2 regions of the Shewanella sp. 8A genome follow, and region 1 is predicted to be linked to the other one. Evidence: predicted binding sites of a transcription regulator. Region 1 holds the regulator's gene; the other holds the start of a gene.
What was found. The regulator MetJ, encoded in region 1, represses methionine synthesis genes. The targets are predictions, from matches to a motif close to TAGACGTCTAGACGTCTA.
Positions count from the first base shown of each region.

Region 2: metE (5-methyltetrahydropteroyltriglutamate--homocysteine S-methyltransferase) is a predicted target of MetJ. The motif match lies at 1,000-1,017, and genes of this name have one in related genera.

Region 1 covers NZ_JAMDJP010000003.1:161,921-166,447, forward strand. The annotation lists gene nrfD (NrfD/PsrC family molybdoenzyme membrane anchor subunit) at 1-607, shown strand, start outside; gene M0413_RS03500 (sulfite exporter TauE/SafE family protein) at 740-1,483, opposite strand; gene metJ (met regulon transcriptional regulator MetJ) at 1,591-1,905, opposite strand; gene metB (cystathionine gamma-synthase) at 2,128-3,291, shown strand; gene M0413_RS03515 (bifunctional aspartate kinase/homoserine dehydrogenase II) at 3,303-4,527, shown strand, end outside.
Region 2 covers NZ_JAMDJP010000015.1:95,169-99,695, forward strand. The annotation lists gene M0413_RS13275 (LysR family transcriptional regulator) at 22-927, opposite strand; gene metE (5-methyltetrahydropteroyltriglutamate--homocysteine S-methyltransferase) at 1,128-3,398, shown strand; gene M0413_RS13285 (efflux RND transporter periplasmic adaptor subunit) at 3,773-4,527, shown strand, end outside.

The DNA of each region.
Region 1 (4,527 bases):
CGCGATTTTAGTACTGCGTGACGATTTGCCAAAGTGGGGCTTAGGTTTCCTCGCGCCTATCGCTAAGCTGCTGATGCCCTTTAGAAAGCTGATTGAAGTGCTGTTGTTTGTCCTCGCGATTGGCGTAGGCGCTTACACTGGCTTCTTAATCTCGGCGATGAATGCCTATCCGATGCTAAACACTGCGGTATTGCCTGCACTGTTCTTGGTATCTGGTTTATCAGCGGGCGCTGCGGCCAATGCGGTGCTGGCGCTGGTGATGTTCAAAACCGATAGTCACGACAAGACCTTAGCCAAAATGCATGGCTTAGAGCTGCCAGTGATGGCAATCGAAATCATGTTCCTGTTTATGTTGTTCTGTGCCTTGTACTTTAAGGGCGGAGCGGCGGCTGCGGCGCTGGCATCACTCACCTCTGGCGTGTGGGCAAGCGTATTCTGGATTGGTGTCGTCGGGATTGGCTTTGGTGTGCCATTGCTGTTTATGCTGCTTCCCGCAGCGACTCGCCACACTAAGGGCGCAATGATTATGGTGGCCTGTGCCAGCTTAACTGGCGTGCTCGCCCTGAGACACTTTATTGTGTATGCAGGCCAAAGTTACTTAAGCTAACGTATTGATGCTAGCGCACTAAGCATCACTTAAATGCGATTAAGTGATGCTCGAATGGATGACAACTCGTATCCACAGCAACAAAAAGCACCGTTAAACGGTGCTTTTTTTATGGCTGCGATTGGCATGAGGTTATTGCGGTAATAACTCAATCACTGATTTGACCGTGAGCACTAAGGCGCTGATAGCGCAGAGGGCTAAGGTCGCCATCTTGGTCTTATGTTTATCCACATTTCCCACCAGTTTGCCCGCCACGAGATAGCCTAAAAAGACCGAGGGCAATAGCATTAGCGACAGCCAAAAGTGCTTGATTTCGAGTAGGCCCGTCACCCCAAGAATCGCCAAGGCAATGGTCGAACTAAAGATAAAGAAGGCCGATAACGCCGCGCGAAACTGCGAAGCATCCTTACCCGCCAATAAAATCGCCATCGGAGGGCCACCAATGGCGGCGATATTGCCAAAGATCCCCGAGACGACTCCCGCGCCAAACAGAGTCGCTTTGTTCACCGGCAGACTGAATTTATACAAACTGAGCACCACGGCGACTGCCACAATGGCTGCAATCGCCAGACCAAGAATCGGCTGCGGCGCAAACAGTAATAGGCTGGCACCGATAAAGCCACCGGGCACTCGACCGATGAGTGCGTATTGCAAGCCATTGAATTCTAAATGGCCGCGTTCACGCAATAGGGTGAGTAGCGCGATGGAAAATCCCATCACAATCACGGGGGCAGGCACTAATTGGGGATCGACGATATACAGCAGCGGACTGGCGACCACGGCTAAGCCAAACCCAATCAGACTCTGGGTGAGGGCACCTAAAAACACAATCACAGACGCGATGGCTAGCGTTTGTGGATCGATCAAGGAGAACATAGGATTCCATCAAAACAAAATAGGGATCGTTACTTTAACCCATCACGCCGGATGAGCATTAACGATCCCTAATAATTAGTTACGGCAGGATTATGGACGCTTAAGCGTTATTCCATGTCTTCCCACTCGATCCCCATTTCGTCCATCAACCGCTTCGCTTCAGCGGGGATGCTGTCTGGGCACTCTTTCGACAGATCTGCATCATCAGGCAGAGGCTGGCCGGTGTAGGCATGCAAAAATGCTTCGCACAACAGTTCGCTATTCGTTGCGTGGCGCAGGTTGTTGACCTGACGACGCGTACGTTCATCCGTGAGGACTTTTAGCACTTTGAGCGGAATAGACACAGTAATTTTCTTTACTTGTTCATTCTTCTTGCCATGTTCAGCATAGGGGCTGATGTATTCCCCATTCCATTCAGTCATTGACTCACCTGTTATAACGCTAAATTCGGGGCAGATTTTAAACCCTTACAGATTACAGTCAAATTATTGCTACTATTTCTTAGCGATTGCAAACAGATTTCTTTATGTTTAGACGTCTAAACGTCTTAACGCCTATTGACGATACCACTGGGCTTAGGTACATTTAGACGTCCAGACATCTCTTTGCGAACTTAGGAGTTCCCGATGACCGCAGGCAAATTAGTGACCGAGCGTCAATTAGCCACATTGGCAGTGCGTCAGGGTATCGAAAGCGATACTCAATATGGCGCCGTGGTGCCGCCAATTTACCTGTCGACGAATTACGCCTTCGATGGTCATAAAAATCCTCGCGAATTTGATTACAGCCGTTCCGGCAATCCTACCCGCAGCATCTTAGGCGATGCCTTAGCTAAGCTGGAAAAGGGCGCAACCGGTGTAGTGACTTGTACTGGCATGGCAGCCATTACCTTAGTGACCACTTTACTGGGCCCAGATGATTTACTGGTGGTGCCTCACGATTGTTACGGTGGCTCTTACCGTTTATTCACCAACCTCGCGAAAAAAGGCCAATTTAAACTGCTGGTGGTCGATCAAACCGACAGCCAAGCACTTGAGCAAGCGATTGCCCAGCAGCCTAAAATGGTGTGGATTGAAACCCCATCCAACCCATTACTGCGGGTGGTTGATATCGAAGCTATTGCCAAGGCAAGCCACGCCGTAGGTGCGTTAGTGATAGTGGACAATACTTTCCTGTCACCGATTTTGCAGCAACCGCTATTGCTCGGTGCCGATATCGTTATCCACTCCACCACGAAGTACATTAATGGCCATAGTGATGTGGTGGGCGGCGCGGTGATCGCCAAAGATCCCCAAATTGGTGAGACCTTACATTGGTGGTCGAACACCTTAGGCTTAACCGGTTCTGCCTTCGACAGTTATCAAACCCTGCGCGGCCTGCGTACTTTAGCTGTGCGCATTCGTGAGCACCAAATTAATGCCGAGCGGATTGTGGAGTTACTGAGTAACAGCCCAGTCGTGAGTAAAGTGTATTACCCAGGTCTTGCGGATCATCCAGGCCATGCCATTGCCGCCAAGCAACAAAAAGGTTTTGGCGCTATGCTGAGTTTTGAGCTTAAGGGCGGCGAGGCCGAAGTGGTCGCCTTTTTAGATGCGTTAAGTTTATTCAGCGTGGCTGAGAGTTTAGGTGGCGTTGAGAGTCTCGTAGCCGTGCCCGCGACCATGACCCACAGGGCGATGGAGCCGCAGGCGCGTTTTGAAGCTGGCATTAAAGACACCCTATTACGTTTGTCGGTTGGTATTGAAGATGCCGACGACTTAGTTGCAGATATTCAAGCAGGATTGGCCGCCGTAGCGGCTTGTCAGTAGAGGAATAATAGATGGCACGTTGTCACTTACATAAATTTGGTGGTTCCAGCTTAGCCGATGCCGATTGTTACCGCCGAGTCGCCCATATTCTGTTAACCCATGGCCACAGTGATGATCTGGTGGTGGTGTCTGCCGCGGGTAAAACCACTAACTTTTTATATAAATTATTGTCCCTGCGCGATAGCAACCAATTATGGCAAGAAGAATTACAAGTCCTTATCAGCTATCAGCAAGGCTTGATTGAGCAATTATTATCTAACGAGCAAGCGCGGGATTTACGCGAACGTTTGACCACGGATAAAGCTCAGTTAATCAGTCTATTATCTTTAGATGTACGCAATGATTACCAAATTAACCATGTGGTGAGTTTTGGTGAGCGTTGGTCGGCGCGCCTGATGGCAGCGCTGCTGCGTGAATCGGGCGTGGCCGCAAGTCATGTGGATGCCTGCTCGATTTTAGTGGCAGATGAGGCCGCCGTGCCGCAAATCCGTGTGCAAGAATCCCGCGCTAAAGTACAAGCCTTACTGGCCGCACACCCTAACGAGCGCCTAGTGATCACCGGTTTTATTTGTGCTAACGAGCGCGGTGATACCTTGCTATTGGGTCGCAATGGCTCTGACTTTAGCGCCAGCTTAATTGCTAGCCTTGCCGATATTGAGCGCGTGACCATTTGGACCGACGTTGAAGGGGTATTTAACGCTGACCCGAATAAAATCAACGATGCAAAATTACTCAAGAGCATGTCCCTTGCTGAAGCGGACCGCTTGGCGCGTTTAGGCTCACCCGTGTTGCATTCACGCACCTTGCAGCCATTGTTTAACACAGAGGTGAGTTTGGCCGTGCGTTCAAGCTATGCCTCCCATACCGACTTTACCCTGATTGCGCCGCACAGTTCCTCAGCGAGTGCGCCCGTGGTGACCAATCTAAATGCCGTGGTGTTATTTGGCTTTAAGATCGCGGGTGATGTCGCCAGTCTGCTCGAGCAATTGGTGGAGGCGGGATTAACACCACTGGCACATTGGGTATCGGCGCATCAACGGCTTGAGCTTGCCTATACCGCTGAAAACCAAAAACAAGTACAAAAATTATTGGATGCGCAGGCCGAAGCCCTCGGCATTAAAGATCTGCAAATTAATACCGAACTCGGTTTAGTGGCGCTTGTGAGTGCCGATGCCGAGCATTATCGCCGCAGCTTTGCCCGTTTACTGAGCCGCGATGCTAAGCCCTTGTTCAGTG
Region 2 (4,527 bases), on a different contig from region 1:
TTTTGTTAAACATTTCAACGCTTAATTGGTTTTTTGCTGGCGGGCTAAGCCTTCGCTTGCTACTAGTTGCAGCCAGTTTTGCACTAAGGCCGAGTTCGCGCTGTGGCGGCGATAGGCGCCAAATAGCGGGCGCTTTAAGCCTTCTTGACCCAGTTTGACTGAGGCGAGGCTCAATCCATGTCCCTCATTGATAGACCAATTGGGTAGGGCGGCGATACCGTCCTTACAGGCGATGCGCTGCAATAACATCATGGTCAAATCACAGGTTTTTTGCTCGCCGGCTTCTATGCCCGCGGGTTCTAAAAAGTGACGGTAAATATCTAAACGCGCCAGTGGCACCGGATAACTGATTATCGGTAAACGCGACAATTGCTTGGGTGTGACATAGGCTTCTTTCGCTAAAGGATGATCCTTAGCAACCACTAACTTCACTTCAAAATCAAACAAATGCTGATAGGCGAGCGAGTGACCTGGCACGGGATCTGAGGTCAGCACTATATCCAGTTCGCCCATTTCTAGGGCATTGAGCGAGTCGAATAGATGACGGCTGGAAAGATCTAACTCGGCTTGGGGATGATCTTGCCTAAACTGCTCCATCACTGGCATTAACCAGCGAAAACAGCTGTGGCATTCAATGCCAACTCTGAGCTGATTGGTTTCAGTTTCCAGCCCATTTTTGAGATCGGTTTCCGTCTCTAACACCTTCGGCAGGATCTCTTCGGCGAGGTGCAGCAGGCGTGCACCTTCCTGAGTAAAGGAGAGCGGTTTGCTCTTACGCACAAAAATGGGCGAGTTAATTCGTTGCTCTAACTCCTTAATTTGATGGGAGAGAGCCGATTGAGTGACAAAACGTTTTTTGGCTGCGCCCGCCAAGCTGCCACTTTCCTTCAGGGCCATTAAGGTTCGCAGATGTCTTAGTTCGATCATGATCACTCCAAGTGAATTTCGCTCATGTTGTGCTTGAAATCAATTCGGTTGCTGGCGTAGAGACTATCACAATAAACTTCTAGACGTCCAGACGCCCATTGTGATTTATCTAGGCTTAAATGCAAAAAGTTGCCAAGAAAACACCATCAGCTGGGTGCTAGTGCCGAATATGGCTTATCTCAAATAAAGGAAGATATGGTATGCAATTAAACAGTCTTGGTTTTCCCCGTATCGGGCGTCGTCGTGAACTGAAATTTGCCCTCGAAAAATACTGGCGTGGTGAGAGTACTCAAGCTGAACTACATGAGGTGGCCAAGGAGTTACGTCGTACCCATTGGCAATGGCAAGTGGCCGCGGGGATCGAGCAAGTACCCGTGGGGGATTTTGCTTTTTACGATCAAGTGTTAACCCTGAGTGCGACCCTAAACGCAATCCCTGATCGTCACCGCGGCGAGGGCGCTATCGATCTTGATACCTTATTCCGCGTTGCCCGTGGCCGTGCGCCAACTGGCACCGATGCGCCAGCCTCGGAAATGACGAAGTATTTCAACACTAACTATCACTACTTAGTGCCAGAGCTTAAGCAAGACCAAGTGTTCTCTATCGCCTATGAGCAGTTTTTTGATGAAGTGGCCGAGGCACAGGCGCTGGGTTATCAAGCCAAGCCCGTGTTGTTAGGTCCTGTGAGTTACTTATATCTGGCCAAAACCGTGGGTCAGGATTTCGATAAACTTAGCCTATTGCCCAATCTGTTAAAGGCCTATGCCGAGATTCTTGCGCGTTTTGCCGCGCAGGGCGTGACTTGGGTACAGCTTGAAGAACCGATTCTTGCACTCGAATTAACCGCCGAGTGGCAAGCGGCTATTAGCGAAGCTTATCAAGCGCTTAAAACGGCTCAAGTGAAGATTTTACTCACCAGTTACTATGGCAGCATTAGCCATCATCAGGCATTGGTTTCCGCGCTGCCGGTGGCGGGGGTGCACCTAGATTTAGTGACTGCCCCTGAACAATTGGCCTTGTTTGCTAATGCATTAAGACCAGATCAAATTCTGTCAGCTGGCGTAGTTAATGGCCGTAACGTGTGGGCGGCAGAGGTTGATCAGATTGTCGAGCGTATCGGCGGTGTTGCCCGAGACTTAGGCCAGCGTTTATGGGTTGGCACTTCGTGTTCATTGCTGCACAGCCCTGTGGATTTAGAGGTGGAGACAACGCTCGCTCCGACGCTGCGTCAGCAGCTCGCGTTTGCTAAGCAAAAGCTGTTGGAACTGGCGAATGTGCGTCAATTGCTGCTGGCCCCTGAGTCTGTCGCGGCCAAAGAGATAGTTAACACCTGCGTGGCTCGCCGTGAGGCTAAGGCACAGGCGGCGGATGCTAAAGTGATCGCCCGTGTCGCTGCGCTGACCCCAGCCGACTATGAACGGGTGAGTGAATTTACTGAGCGCCAAGTGGTGCAGCAGCGTAAGTATCGTTTGCCATTGCTGCCAACGACCACGATTGGCTCATTCCCGCAAACACCGGCAATCCGCGGACTACGTAGCCGCTGGCGCAAGGGTGAGCTAAGCGATGCCCAATATACTGAGCAATTACAACAAGTGACCCGCGATACCATCGATCGCCAGCTTAAACTCGGTATCGATGTGCTGGTACACGGTGAGGCCGAGCGTAATGACATGGTGGAATACTTCGGTGAGCAGCTCGAAGGTGTGGGCTTTACCAAAAATGGTTGGGTACAGAGTTATGGTTCTCGCTGCGTTAAGCCGCCATTGATTTATGGTGATGTGAGCCGCCCGAAAGCCATGACGGTTGATTGGGCTGTATTTGCCCAAAGCCTGACGGACAAACCTGTCAAAGGTATGTTAACGGGCCCGGTGACGATTCTACATTGGTCGTTCGCCCGTGAAGATATCAGCCGCGATACCATTGCCACCCAATTGGCGCTGGCAATTCGTGATGAAGTGGTGGATTTACAAAATGCAGGTATTGGCATTATTCAAATTGATGAGCCAGCTTTCCGCGAAGGTCTGCCATTAAAGCAAAGCGAGTGGCAGGCTTACTTAGATTGGGCGGTGAATGCCTTTAAATTGAGTGCGGCGGGTGTGATTGATGAAACCCAAATCCATACCCATATGTGTTACAGCGAGTTTAACGATACGATTGCCGCGATTGCCGCCATGGATGCGGACGTCATCACCATCGAGACCTCGCGTTCACGCATGGAGCTGCTCAACGCCTTTGAAGATTTTGAATATCCAAATGAAATTGGCCCAGGCGTTTACGATATCCACTCGCCAAATACGCCAAGTGTTGAGGCCATGGTACACCTTATCGAAAAAGCGGCGCAAAAAGTGCCAGTGCGCCAACTTTGGGTTAACCCCGACTGCGGCCTTAAGACACGCACTTGGGCTGAGGTAGAACCCTCGCTGAAGAACATGGTCGATGCGACCCGCGAACTGCGTCGCCGCCTTGGCTAAGTGTTTGTGATATCTGAGTAATAAATGCCACAACTGCTTTACGTAAACAACAGGGATACCTAAGGTATCCCTGTTTTGCTATTGGTTGTTTGAACAGACCTTTGCTTATAAAAATCAGCGTTTCACGCCATGACCCTTTAGTTTGAGGTATGCAGACAATCTCAAGTAACACGGATTTATATGGTTCAACGTTTTATCCGTATATTTAAAGGTCTAGGGCGCAAACTTCTACACAGATATTTGCAAATCTTTACCTGATATCGACACTTCCTTCGTCTACTGCGCTTAGCTAACTCTATATACTGGCTGCACTATTTTTCTTCCCGCAAGATACACGCTTGCGCCCATTGGCATTGATGGACACCTAGATTCAGATGAAAAAATCCTCAAAGCGTAAATTGATATTGATCCTAAGCGGCCTCATCCTCCTTGGGGGCGGCGCTTATTTTCTGTTGCATAAACCCGAGGCGGCCCCAAGCTATGTGACGGAGCCCGTTAGACGCGGCGATATTGAAAACTCGGTGCTTGCCAACGGCATGTTGCAGGCCTCCAAGCTGGTGAGTGTGGGCGCGCAGGTCTCAGGGCAAATTCTGAGTTTGCCTGTGGAGCTAGGCCAAGAGGTGAAAAAGGGCGATCTTATCGCGCAAATCGACAGTCTTGCCCAGCAAAACAACCTGCAAAATGCGCTGGCATCCCTTAAAAACATCAATGCCCAGTATCGTGCTAAGCAGGCGCAAATTCGTCAGGCAAAACTCGAATATACCCGTCAGCAGCAAATGCTCGCCGATAAGGCCAGCTCCCGCGCAGACTTTGAAGCCGCCGAAGCCACGCTCACGGTGTATCAAGCCGAGCTTGAGCAGTTAGAAGCGCAAAAACAACAGGCTGAAATTAATGTCGACAGTGCCAGAATCGATTTAGGTTATACCAAGATCACTGCGCCTATGGATGGCACCGTCGTTTACTCTGCGGTCGAAGTGGGTCAAACCGTTAACGCCAATCAAACCACACCAACCATAGTCGAGATGGCGCAGCTCGATACCATGACGGTCAAGGCGCAGATCTCCGAAGCCGATATCGTCAATGTGCGCCCAGGACAGCCAGTGTATTTCACTATTCTTGGTAGACCTAA